DNA from 3 places in the Alkaliphilus metalliredigens QYMF genome. Region 3 is predicted to be linked to each of the others. Evidence: a T-box and tRNA genes for the amino acid it is inferred to sense, from the RefSeq annotation. Region 3 holds a T-box; the other regions hold tRNA genes.
The links. A T-box is a leader RNA that pairs with one kind of tRNA and senses whether it is charged. The one in region 3 lies ahead of alaS (alanine--tRNA ligase), so its partner is inferred to be a tRNA-Ala.
Positions count from the first base shown of each region.

Region 1 (4,430 bases), 2.5 Mb from region 3:
TAGACCAGTAGAAACAGAAGAAGAGTCTGTAGAAGAAGCATTAGTTTAAAACCAAGTTCACATTAATGGATCATAAGAAGAATAAGGTACCGAGTCATTGCTTGGTTACCTTATTCTTTTTTGTATTAAAAAACCTCCTTCTGGAAATAATCCAACAATAAAGAAAAAGGAGGGGTTGTTTTATGATGAAGAATTCATTAGTGAGTAGCTTGCGTAATGAAACGGGGTCTAATGCCAGTCACCGTTCAAGGGACTTAGGAAATGTGCCAGCAGTCATCTACGGGAAAAGCATCAACACACTGACGGTAGAAATAGAGAGAACTGAAGTAGAAGCATTCGTCAGAAACCAAGGGGGGAAAGGATTAGTACAAGTAAATGTAGGAGGGCAACCTTATACAACCTTTGTTAAAGAAATGCAAAGGGATCCTGTGACAGGAATGATTATGCATGTGGACTTTCAACAGGTTAATCAAGATGAACAAATACATACAATGGTTCCTATTATATTGAAGGGAAGAGGTTTTGTGGAAAAGGGTGGGGTGACAGTTCAACAACAGGTAAGAGAACTAGAAGTTCAATGCTTCGCTGGAAGCATCCCTGAAAAATTTGAATTTGATATTTCAAACTTCAGACCTGGAGATACATTAAAAGTATCGGATGTGGAATTTGGAGAGGAAGTTAGCATCATTAATAATCTAGAGTCTGTTATCGCATCCATTGCTACCCCAGCAAAAATAATTGATGATGAAGGGGAAGTACCTTTAGAAAAGAAGATAGAGCTTGCAGACATGGAGTAAATGATAGAAGTGTAAAGATAGAAAAATTGAAGAGTAAAGAAAGAACTAGGAAATCAGATGATAGTAAGTTACTTCTATTAAGATAACTTACTTTTAAGTATTATATCCATCTGATTTTCTTCCATTATATTTCATTTGACTTTGGGCACAACAACTGTTATAGTAGTACAAGTCGTCGCAAGGCGAAGAGAATTTAAATAAGCATAAAGAAACAAAATTCAACAAAACTAGATAAAATAAAAAAAGTGTTGACATATGTCATCAAAAATGATATATTGATTAAGTCGCCAAAACGCGACGGGTTATACCAAGCAAGTTAGAAACCAGGTCTTTGAAAACTAAACAGTATAGATGTAAGCCAGCATATAAGTAGATTACCAAAATCTAAGATTTTGTGTAAGTCACTTACTCGGCGTAAGCCGAGATATCATTTTAGTTAACTAGAATGGAACAAGAAATACCCAGAAATTTATATATAAGAGTTTGATCCTGGCTCAGGATGAACGCTGGCGGCGTGCCTAACACATGCAAGTCGAGCGGGTTAATCTGACGGAAGCCTTCGGGTGGAAGAAAGTGAAACTAGCGGCGGACGGGTGAGTAACGCGTGGGCAACCTACCTTGTACAGGGGGACAACAACGGGAAACCGTTGCTAATACCCCATAAAACCCTAGAGGGGCATCCCTTAAGGGTCAAAGAATTTCGGTACAAGATGGGCCCGCGTCTGATTAGCTAGTTGGTGAGGTAATGGCTCACCAAGGCGACGATCAGTAGCCGACCTGAGAGGGTGATCGGCCACACTGGAACTGAGACACGGTCCAGACTCCTACGGGAGGCAGCAGTGGGGAATATTGCACAATGGGCGAAAGCCTGATGCAGCAACGCCGCGTGAGCGATGAAGGCCTTCGGGTCGTAAAGCTCTGTCCTAGGGGAAGAATATTGACGGTACCCTAGGAGGAAGCCCCGGCTAACTACGTGCCAGCAGCCGCGGTAATACGTAGGGGGCAAGCGTTATCCGGAATCACTGGGCGTAAAGGGTGCGTAGGCGGTCTTGCAAGTCAGAGGTGAAAGGCTACGGCTCAACCGTAGTAAGCCTTTGAAACTGCAAGACTTGAGTATGGGAGAGGAAAGTGGAATTCCTAGTGTAGCGGTGAAATGCGTAGATATTAGGAGGAACACCAGTGGCGAAGGCGACTTTCTGGACCATTACTGACGCTGAGGCACGAAAGCGTGGGGAGCAAACAGGATTAGATACCCTGGTAGTCCACGCCGTAAACGATGAGTGCTAGGTGTTGGGGGTCGAACCTCAGTGCCGCAGCTAACGCATTAAGCACTCCGCCTGGGGAGTACGCTCGCAAGAGTGAAACTCAAAGGAATTGACGGGGACCCGCACAAGCAGCGGAGCATGTGGTTTAATTCGAAGCAACGCGAAGAACCTTACCTGGACTTGACATCCCTCGGACCACTCCTTAACCGGAGTCTTCCCTTCGGGGACTGAGGTGACAGGTGGTGCATGGTTGTCGTCAGCTCGTGTCGTGAGATGTTGGGTTAAGTCCCGCAACGAGCGCAACCCTTGTCTTTAGTTGCCAGCAGTTCGGCTGGGCACTCTAGAGAGACTGCCGGGGATAACTCGGAGGAAGGTGGGGATGACGTCAAATCATCATGCCCCTTATGTTCAGGGCTACACACGTGCTACAATGGCCGATACAACGGGCAGCGAAGGAGTAATCCGGAGCAAATCCTATAAAGTCGGTCCCAGTTCGGATTGTGGGCTGAAACTCGCCCACATGAAGCTGGAGTTGCTAGTAATCGCGAATCAGAATGTCGCGGTGAATGCGTTCCCGGGTCTTGTACACACCGCCCGTCACACCACGGGAGTCGGAAGCACCCGAAGTCAGCTATCTAACCGTAAGGAGGAAGCTGCCGAAGGTGAAGTCGATGACTGGGGTGAAGTCGTAACAAGGTAGCCGTATCGGAAGGTGCGGCTGGATCACCTCCTTTCTAAGGAGCAAAGGCGCATCTATACTGTCTAGTTTTGAGAGACTTTTTTCTCTCTAAAAGCACCAAGGGGGCGTAGCTCAGTTGGGAGAGCACCTGCCTTGCAAGCAGGGGGTCAGGAGTTCGACTCTCCTCGTCTCCACCAGTTATTACTTTTCAAAGGTAATACAAGGTGAAATTGTTATTATAAAACATCATTTCGTCGGCAGGACGGAAAAATTAATTGTTCTTTGAAAACTACACAATGTTATGATGAAGCATTAAATGCGAAATCAATAAACTATCAATCAAACCTTTTCTTTGATTTGTTCAGGGAAATATAAGGTGCGATTGTTAGCTGAGCGATTGACTCTAAATCTATGATTTGGGTCATGAGCGTAAAGGTCAAGTTATTAAGAGCAAAGGGCGGATGCCTTGGCACTAGGAGTCGATGAAGGACGTGGTAAGCTGCGATAAGCCTCGGGAAGCCGCAAGCAGGCATTGATCCGGGGATTTCCGAATGGGGAAACCCACTTGGGTTCATATCCAAGTATCTATTACTCAATTCATAGGTAATAGAAGACAGACCGGGGGAACTGAAACATCTAAGTACCCCGAGGAAGAGAAAGAAAATTCGATTCCCTCAGTAGCGGCGAGCGAAAGGGGAAGAGCCCAAACCGATGGGGTTTACTTCATCGGGGTTGTGGACACGGTCGTTAAGAAGAAGGTATTGTAGTAGAAGAGGGTTGGAAAGCCCCACCGGAGAAGGTAATAGTCCTGTATATCAAACAAGAAGATCTTTGACTGTGATCCAGAGTACCACGGGACACGTGAAACCCTGTGGGAAGCAGGGGGGACCACCCCCCAAGGCTAAATACTACCTAGTGACCGATAGCGCATAGTACCGTGAGGGAAAGGTGAAAAGAACCCCGGAAGGGGAGTGAAATAGAACCTGAAACCCTTTGCTTACAAGCTGTGGGAGCACTTTATATGTGTGACCGCGTACTTTTTGTAGAACGGGCCAACGAGTTATGGTATGGAGCAAGGTTAAGCACTTAAGGTGCGAAGCCGTAGGGAAACCGAGTCTTAATCGGGCGACTTAGTTTCATGCCATAGACCCGAAACCGAGCGACCTACCCATGGACAGGATGAAGCGGAAGTAAAATTTCGTGGAGGTCCGAACCGATTGACGTTGAAAAGTCACCGGATGATCTGTGGGTAGCGGTGAAATTCCAATCGAGCTCGGAGATAGCTGGTTCTCGCCGAAATAGCTTTAGGGCTAGCCTCAAGATTAGAGACACGGAGGTAGAGCACTGAATGGTCAAGGGGCCTTCACCGGTTACCGAAACCTATCAAACTCCGAATGCCGTCGTCTTATACTTGGGAGTCAGACTGCGAGTGATAAGATCCGTAGTCAAGAGGGAAAGAGCCCAGACCATCAGCTAAGGTCCCAAAGTATACGTTAAGTGGAAAAGGATGTGGAGTTGCACAGACAACCAGGATGTTGGCTTAGAAGCAGCCACTCATTTAAAGAGTGCGTAATAGCTCACTGGTCGAGTGATTCTGCGCCGAAAATGTCCGGGGCTCAAACGTATCACCGAAGCTATGGATCCGAAAGGATGGTAGGCGAGCGTTCTGTAAGGGTAGAAGCTGTACCG
Region 1 covers NC_009633.1:47,599-52,028, forward strand. Annotated here, with positions in the region: gene AMET_RS00220 (50S ribosomal protein L25) at 1-49, shown strand, start outside; gene AMET_RS00225 (50S ribosomal protein L25) at 183-797, shown strand; rRNA gene AMET_RS00230 (16S ribosomal RNA) at 1,269-2,796, shown strand; tRNA gene AMET_RS00235 (tRNA-Ala) at 2,863-2,938, shown strand; rRNA gene AMET_RS00240 (23S ribosomal RNA) at 3,176-4,430, shown strand, end outside.
Region 1: it encodes a tRNA-Ala, which carries the amino acid that the T-box ahead of alaS (alanine--tRNA ligase) is inferred to sense. The anticodon was not compared.

Region 2 (4,430 bases), 670 kb from region 3:
GGAATCAACCAGTTCGCTACTTATATTTCGCTCCCCATCACATCTCAGAATATGTTAGAACGGATTTGCCTATCCTAACTCCCTACTTGCTTAGACGCACACAACCAACGGTGCGCATGGTTTATCCTACTGTGTCCCCCCATTTCTCAAACGACTAAAAGTGGTACAGGAATCTCAACCTGTTGTCCATCGCCTACGCCTTTCGGCCTCGGCTTAGGTCCCGACTAACCCTGAGCGGACGAACCTTCCTCAGGAAACCTTGGGTTTTCGACGGGCAAGATTCTCACTTGCCTCTCGTTACTCATGCCAACATTCTCTCTTCTGTAAAGTCCACTGCTCCTTACGGTACAGCTTCTACCCTTACAGAACGCTCGCCTACCATCCTTTCGGATCCATAGCTTCGGTGATACGTTTGAGCCCCGGACATTTTCGGCGCAGAATCACTCGACCAGTGAGCTATTACGCACTCTTTAAATGAGTGGCTGCTTCTAAGCCAACATCCTGGTTGTCTGTGCAACTCCACATCCTTTTCCACTTAACGTATACTTTGGGACCTTAGCTGATGGTCTGGGCTCTTTCCCTCTTGACTACGGATCTTATCACTCGCAGTCTGACTCCCAAGTATAAGACGACGGCATTCGGAGTTTGATAGGTTTCGGTAACCGGTGAAGGCCCCTTGACCATTCAGTGCTCTACCTCCGTGTCTCTAATCTTGAGGCTAGCCCTAAAGCTATTTCGGCGAGAACCAGCTATCTCCGAGCTCGATTGGAATTTCACCGCTACCCACAGATCATCCGGTGACTTTTCAACGTCAATCGGTTCGGACCTCCACGAAATTTTACTTCCGCTTCATCCTGTCCATGGGTAGGTCGCTCGGTTTCGGGTCTATGGCATGAAACTAAGTCGCCCGATTAAGACTCGGTTTCCCTACGGCTTCGCACCTTAAGTGCTTAACCTTGCTCCATACCATAACTCGTTGGCCCGTTCTACAAAAAGTACGCGGTCACACATATAAAGTGCTCCCACAGCTTGTAAGCAAAGGGTTTCAGGTTCTATTTCACTCCCCTTCCGGGGTTCTTTTCACCTTTCCCTCACGGTACTATGCGCTATCGGTCACTAGGTAGTATTTAGCCTTGGGGGGTGGTCCCCCCTGCTTCCCACAGGGTTTCACGTGTCCCGTGGTACTCTGGATCACAGTCAAAGATCTTCTTGTTTGATATACAGGACTATTACCTTCTCCGGTGGGGCTTTCCAACCCTCTTCTACTACAATACCTTCTTCTTAACGACCGTGTCCACAACCCCGATGAAGTAAACCCCATCGGTTTGGGCTCTTCCCCTTTCGCTCGCCGCTACTGAGGGAATCGAATTTTCTTTCTCTTCCTCGGGGTACTTAGATGTTTCAGTTCCCCCGGTCTGTCTTCTATTACCTATGAATTGAGTAATAGATACTTGGATATGAACCCAAGTGGGTTTCCCCATTCGGAAATCCCCGGATCAATGCCTGCTTGCGGCTTCCCGAGGCTTATCGCAGCTTACCACGTCCTTCATCGACTCCTAGTGCCAAGGCATCCGCCCTTTGCTCTTAATAACTTGACCTTTACGCTCATGACCCAAATCATAGATTTAGAGTCAATCGCTCAGCTAACAATCGCACCTTATATTCCCCTGAACAAATCAAAGAAAAGGTTTAATTGATAGTTTATTGGTTTCGCATTTATTGCTTCATCATAACATTGTGTAGTTTTCAAAGAACAATTTAGCATGTTTTTATTGATGATGTTAAAAATTTTTCCATTCATTTCTTATCATTTAAAAAGCAATGATATGAATTACATAATTTTTAACTAAGTGACTGCCACGAAATCATAGATTTCGGTCATCTACTTATGGTGGAGACGAGGAGAGTCGAACTCCTGACCCCCTGCTTGCAAGGCAGGTGCTCTCCCAACTGAGCTACGCCCCCTTGGTGCTTTTAGAGAGATTAGTAGGTCTCTCAAAACTAGACAGTATAGATGCGCCTTTGCTCCTTAGAAAGGAGGTGATCCAGCCGCACCTTCCGATACGGCTACCTTGTTACGACTTCACCCCAGTCATCGACTTCACCTTCGGCAGCTTCCTCCTTACGGTTAGATAGCTGACTTCGGGTGCTTCCGACTCCCGTGGTGTGACGGGCGGTGTGTACAAGACCCGGGAACGCATTCACCGCGACATTCTGATTCGCGATTACTAGCAACTCCAGCTTCATGTGGGCGAGTTTCAGCCCACAATCCGAACTGGGACCGACTTTATAGGATTTGCTCCGGATTACTCCTTCGCTGCCCGTTGTATCGGCCATTGTAGCACGTGTGTAGCCCTGAACATAAGGGGCATGATGATTTGACGTCATCCCCACCTTCCTCCGAGTTATCCCCGGCAGTCTCTCTAGAGTGCCCAGCCGAACTGCTGGCAACTAAAGACAAGGGTTGCGCTCGTTGCGGGACTTAACCCAACATCTCACGACACGAGCTGACGACAACCATGCACCACCTGTCACCTCAGTCCCCGAAGGGAAGACTCCGGTTAAGGAGTGGTCCGAGGGATGTCAAGTCCAGGTAAGGTTCTTCGCGTTGCTTCGAATTAAACCACATGCTCCGCTGCTTGTGCGGGTCCCCGTCAATTCCTTTGAGTTTCACTCTTGCGAGCGTACTCCCCAGGCGGAGTGCTTAATGCGTTAGCTGCGGCACTGAGGTTCGACCCCCAACACCTAGCACTCATCGTTTACGGCGTGGACTACCAGGGTATCTAATCCTGTTTGCTCCCCACGCTTTCGTGCCTCAGCGTCAGTAATGGTCCAGAAAGTCGCCTTCGCCACTGGTGTTCCTCCTAATATCTACGCATTTCACCGCTACACTAGGAATTCCACTTTCCTCTCCCATACTCAAGTCTTGCAGTTTCAAAGGCTTACTACGGTTGAGCCGTAGCCTTTCACCTCTGACTTGCAAGACCGCCTACGCACCCTTTACGCCCAGTGATTCCGGATAACGCTTGCCCCCTACGTATTACCGCGGCTGCTGGCACGTAGTTAGCCGGGGCTTCCTCCTAGGGTACCGTCAATATTCTTCCCCTAGGACAGAGCTTTACGACCCGAAGGCCTTCATCGCTCACGCGGCGTTGCTGCATCAGGCTTTCGCCCATTGTGCAATATTCCCCACTGCTGCCTCCCGTAGGAGTCTGGACCGTGTCTCAGTTCCAGTGTGGCCGATCACCCTCTCAGGTCGGCTACTGATCGTCGCCTTGGTGAGCCATTACCTCACCAACTAGCTAATCAGACGCGGGCCCATCTTGTACCGAAATTCTTTGACCCTTAAGGGATGCCCCTCTAGGGTTTTATGGGGTATTAGCAACGGTTTCCCGTTGTTGTCCCCCTGTACAAGGTAGGTTGCCCACGCGTTACTCACCCGTCCGCCGCTAGTTTCACTTTCTTCCACCCGAAGGCTTCCGTCAGATTAACCCGCTCGACTTGCATGTGTTAGGCACGCCGCCAGCGTTCATCCTGAGCCAGGATCAAACTCTTATATATAAATTTCTGGGTCCATCTTAGTAAAACTAAAATGGCTTCTCGACTTTGTCGAGTTTGTATCTTGCGCAAAATCTAAGACTTTGGCAATCTACTTGTAATATGCTGGCTTACATCTATACTGTTTAGTTTTCAAAGACCTGATTTCTAACTTGCTCCGTATAACCCGTCGCGTTTTGGCGACTTAACTACTATATCATTTTTGAAATCGAATGTCAATACATCTTCATTATTCTTTTCACTTTTATTTTCTTGCACTCCTGTCATCAGCTTTTTTCGAAATGCATCTGTCAGAAGCGACTAAATTAATATAACACAAATGCGAACCAATGTCAATGTATTTTCTGTATTTTTCATTTGCTTTCTTTTACATATATTATAATGTATTTATCTAGGCTTTTTTATTCATTATTATTTAATTTAAAATTAGTTATATTATAGGAATTAATAAGGGACCTCCTTTAATAAGGCTCGGTCCCTCATAGTAGATTATCTATTCATTTTTCCAAGTCTATTGATTCGCTGCAATCACACTACCTAATGCAATAGAATAAAGTTTTGTTTCAGCACTATCAGCTCTAGACACAAGAACAACAGGTGCCTTTGCTCCCATAATCACACCAGCTGATTTAGCATTTCCCATATAGGTTAAGGCTTTGCCAATTCCATTTCCGACCTCAATTGTTGGTACTAACATAATATCCGTTTCTCCAATAACAGGACTCTTGTAGCCCTTTATTTCCGCTGCTTCTTTCGATACCGCTAAGTCAAAAGCAATTGGACCTTCTACAACCACACCTTGTCCAAAGTACCCCTCCTGTGCTAGCTTTTTAAGGGCAGCACCATCAACTGTGGCTTGCATTTTTTCACTA
Region 2 covers NC_009633.1:1,836,312-1,840,741, reverse strand. Annotated here, with positions in the region: rRNA gene AMET_RS08545 (23S ribosomal RNA) at 1-1,598, opposite strand, end outside; tRNA gene AMET_RS08540 (tRNA-Ala) at 1,890-1,965, opposite strand; rRNA gene AMET_RS08535 (16S ribosomal RNA) at 2,034-3,561, opposite strand; gene AMET_RS08530 (bifunctional enoyl-CoA hydratase/phosphate acetyltransferase) at 4,070-4,430, opposite strand, start outside.
Region 2: it encodes a tRNA-Ala, which carries the amino acid that the T-box ahead of alaS (alanine--tRNA ligase) is inferred to sense. The anticodon was not compared.

Region 3 (4,430 bases):
TAAAAAGAAAATAATGATAAAATTAATTAATAATGACCAATAATGCAGGGATTCCCTGCATTATTTTTTTGACTTCGATTCAAAATAGTAATAGAACGGTGAAAAGAGGGATTGCCATGGTTAAAGGAAGCGAATTGATAGATCAGGCATTGATGAAATCAAATGGCCATTTAACTGGATATAGAGTGAAAAGGAATCTATATTTGAATCGGAAATTAGAATTAGGGGCATTTCAGCTATATAATATTGAAAATAAAAAAGAGGAAGATAAATATATTTTTTACAAAAGAATCAAAAACATAACCCAAAAAGGATTGGAAATATATTCTGAAAATGATATCATACATCATTTTCAAATGCCTACTCTAGAAAGTGCTTTAAAAAAGGTGATTCATGTAATTGGGTTTGAGATATATAACGAAAGCAAGGATTTAATGGGAGTTGTTAAAGATACGGTTATTAATAAAAAGACAGGAAAAATAATGGCTTTATTGGTGAGTGAAGGCTATTTTGATGATCTAATCAATGGATATGCCATTCTGCCTTTAAATGAAAAGATCAAACTGGAAAAACACAACATCATATTTAATAGTGAGGATATTCGTTCAATCAGCCACAATAGCGGTGGATTGAAAAAATTACTTGGTATAGAACCACCTAATTAACAAAAAATAATAATGCAACTGGAAAGGAGTGAATATAATGAATAGAAACATGATGACAGGTCTTGTTACAGGAAGTCTAATTGGAGCAACAATAGGCATGTATGCTGTCACTCAGATGAATAATGGCGATAGAAGGAGACTTATGCGTCAAAGAAATAGAATGATGAAAAAAGCGTCAAATGTTGTTAAAGGAATGAATATGTTTTAATAAAAGCAGCTTAGGCTGCTTTTATTAATAAAAATTTAATTTTATTTTCAAGAAATATATGGTAACATAGTGCCAAACACAATTAATATTAGCATGATTGGGGGTTCAATATGGGTGAAAATGCAATTGAAGTTATTTCAACAGGTTTCAGGAGTATTGCACAGGGAGGCGAATTTACTAGATTAATTTCATTTTTAACTCAATTCATTGTTTTTGCTCTACTGATCTTTTTATTATATTACTTAATCCATATCGGGAATCACTATGTTGATGATAGGCAGAAGGTTAATGTGGGTCGTAAGCAATTATTCTTTTTAGTATTGGGACTCTTCCTCTTTACTCTATTATTATTATTGTTTCAAATTAGAGTTTTGTTAATGGAAATTTTATCTCCATTTATAATTGCCATTGTCATTGCATATATATTGAATCCGCTGATTCATTACTTACAGGTCAAGGGTATTGACAGAATGTGGGGGGTCTTACTTGTCTACTTATTTATCTCCTGTATGATATTAATTCTCTCCCTAACACTAGTACCTAGAATAACAGAGGAAGTAAGGAACTTAATGGCGTTTTTACCCCAGTATAGTAATGACTCCTACGAGCATCTTCATAATCTATATCTAAGGTACAATCAGAACCTCGAAAGTTTACCAACGGAATTTGAGTCAGTAAAGGAACTACTAAGACTTAATATTGATCGTATTCAAGAGATTGTATTTGGTATTGCCAGCTCATTTACCAGCACGCTTTTAGGTTTATTTTCAAGACTTGTAAACCTAGTACTGATACCTATATTGGTTTTTTACTTTTTAAAGGATGCAAAGGGGTTTAAAAAAGCGATTATTTTATTAATCCCTAGATATCTTAGAAAGAATGTAATGCATATTGCAAAGGATGTAGACAGTGTACTTGGTGGGTTTATTCGAGGGCAACTGATTGTTGCAGGGTTTGTTGGGATTTTAACAATGATATCATTATTGGTTTTACGAGTAGAATTTGCTGTATTAGTTGGATTGATTGCAGGAATTGCAAATATTGTACCCTACTTTGGTCCTGTAGTTGGAATTGTTCCTGGTGTCTTATTTGCATTGTTGGATGGTCCAATCAAAGCAATTTGGGTGGTGGTTGTCTTTACTGTGATTCAACAAATTGAGAGCGCCATATTAGCACCTAAAATAGTAGGAAAAAGCGTGGGACTACATCCGGTATTAGTTATTTTGGCACTCCTTGTGGGAGGACGGTTTTTAGGAATTGTAGGACTATTAATTGCAGTCCCCGTTGCAGGAACCATTAAAGTACTGGGAAAACATTTAATCAGTCATGTGACTAAAATTTCTTAAATGTTGACAAAATTGATGATTTTCTATATAATTCTAATAAAAAATGACAATAAGCGATGATGAGAAGGAGTAATGTTATTCGATTCTTACAGAAAGGGAGCACTAGGCTGAGAGGCTCCTAGATAGATGATATGAAGCAGTCTCTAAGCTATAACCTTGAACAATAAGAGTAGAGGTTATCGGTTAATCCGTTATCTTAAAGGTTTTCCTGAGCGGCCGTATCAAACGGTAATTAGGGTGGTACCGCGAGAATATAACTCTCGTCCCTACTATATGATGTATGGATGGGAGTTTTTTGCATTTTTGTAGTTTAACTAAGGAGGATACGATTAAAATGAAAAAAATGGGATTAAATGAAATTAGAAAATTGTTTTTAGACTTCTATGAAGAAAAAGAGCATTATGTACAATCAAGCTATCCACTTGTACCTCATAACGACAAAAGTTTACTGTTGATTAATGCTGGCATGGCACCGTTAAAAAATTATTTTTCAGGTGTGGAAACGCCCCCTAGTAAAAGAATGGCAACGTGTCAGAAATGTATTCGTACTGGGGACATAGAAAATGTAGGGAAGACTTCTCGACATGCAACCTTTTTTGAAATGTTAGGAAGTTTTGCATTTGGAGACTATTTTAAAACGGAGTCTATCCAGTGGGGATGGGAGTTCGCAACTAAATACTTAGAAATGCCAGAGGATAAGATATGGGCCTCTGTATATGAAGAAGATGATGAAGCCTATGGGATATGGGAAAATCAAATAAAGATGCCTAAGGAAAGAATTGTGCGCTTAGGGAAAGAAGATAATTTTTGGGAAATTGGAGTGGGTCCTTGTGGTCCTTGCTCAGAACTGTACTTTGATAGAGGTGATAAATACAGCTGTGGTCATGATGATTGTAAACCGGGATGTGATTGTGATCGTTTTGTAGAGTTCTGGAATCATGTATTTACTCAATTTGATAAGGATGAAGCTGGTAATTACAACCTGCTACCCAATCCAAACATCGATACTGGGATGGGCCTTGAAAGAGTTGCCTGCATTATGCAGGATGTGGATTCAATTTTTGAAGTGGATACCATGAAACATATTTTAAATAGCGTATGTACAGCAACAAATACACAATATAATAAAGATGTTAAGACAAATATATCTCTACGAATTATTACAGATCACCTGCGTTCAATTACTTTCATGATTGGAGATGGCATTTTACCAAGTAATGAAGGAAGAGGATATGTATTAAGAAGGCTATTGAGAAGAGCGGCCAGACACGGTAAGCTATTGGGTGTGTCTAAAAGCTTTTTATATGAATTAATGGATACTGTTACAGAAACATATGGAGGGGCATATTCTGAACTTGTTGAGAAAAAAGATTATATTAAAAAAATCATTCAAGTAGAAGAGGATCGATTTCAAGAGACGATTCACCAAGGACTGGAGATTTTAAACCAGCATATTGAAGAAATGATAGGAAAATCTGAAAACATGTTGAATGGTACATATGCTTTTAAGCTTTATGATACCTATGGCTTTCCTTTGGATCTAACTAAGGAAATTTTAGAAGAAAGAGAAATGACTGTTGATGAGAGTGAATTTGAATCTGAGATGGAAAAGCAAAGAAATCGTGCAAGGAAAGCAAGATCTGGGGGAGACACCGAAGGCTGGAAGGAAGATGCATTTGACGCCCTAGATAAAAACATTCAAACGTCATTTAAAGGATATGAAACCCTAAGAGCTGAAGGGAAAGTGTTGGCGATTATTGAAGAAAATCAATCGGTTAACTTAACTTCAGCAGGAAAAGAAGTTGTGATTGTTTTAGATAAAACACCTTTCTACCCAGAAAGTGGTGGACAAATAGGGGATATAGGTCATATTTTTAAGGATGAATTTGAGGGTCAAGTATTAGATACAAAACAAGGCAAAAATCAACGTATTCATCAATACATTAAAATTCTAAGAGGAATATTACAAGTAGGTGACTCTATACAAGGAGAAGTAGATAAAGAACCAAGACATAATACTGAAAGAAATCATACTGCTACCCATCTTTTACACAAGGCATTAAAAGGAATTATAGGAGAGCATGTGGAGCAGGCAGGATCTCTTGTGACTCCTGAAAAATTAAGATTTGACTTCTCTCACTTTGAAGGGCTTTCTTCAGCAGATTTATCTAAGGTGGAATTAGAAGTGAATCAAGAGATACTGAATGCATT
Region 3 covers NC_009633.1:2,504,540-2,508,969, forward strand. Annotated here, with positions in the region: gene nifU (Fe-S cluster assembly scaffold protein NifU) at 1-3, shown strand, start outside; gene AMET_RS12130 (PRC-barrel domain-containing protein) at 33-665, shown strand; gene AMET_RS25375 (hypothetical protein) at 703-873, shown strand; gene AMET_RS12135 (AI-2E family transporter) at 984-2,219, shown strand; T-box leader at 2,267-2,490, shown strand; gene alaS (alanine--tRNA ligase) at 2,554-4,430, shown strand, end outside.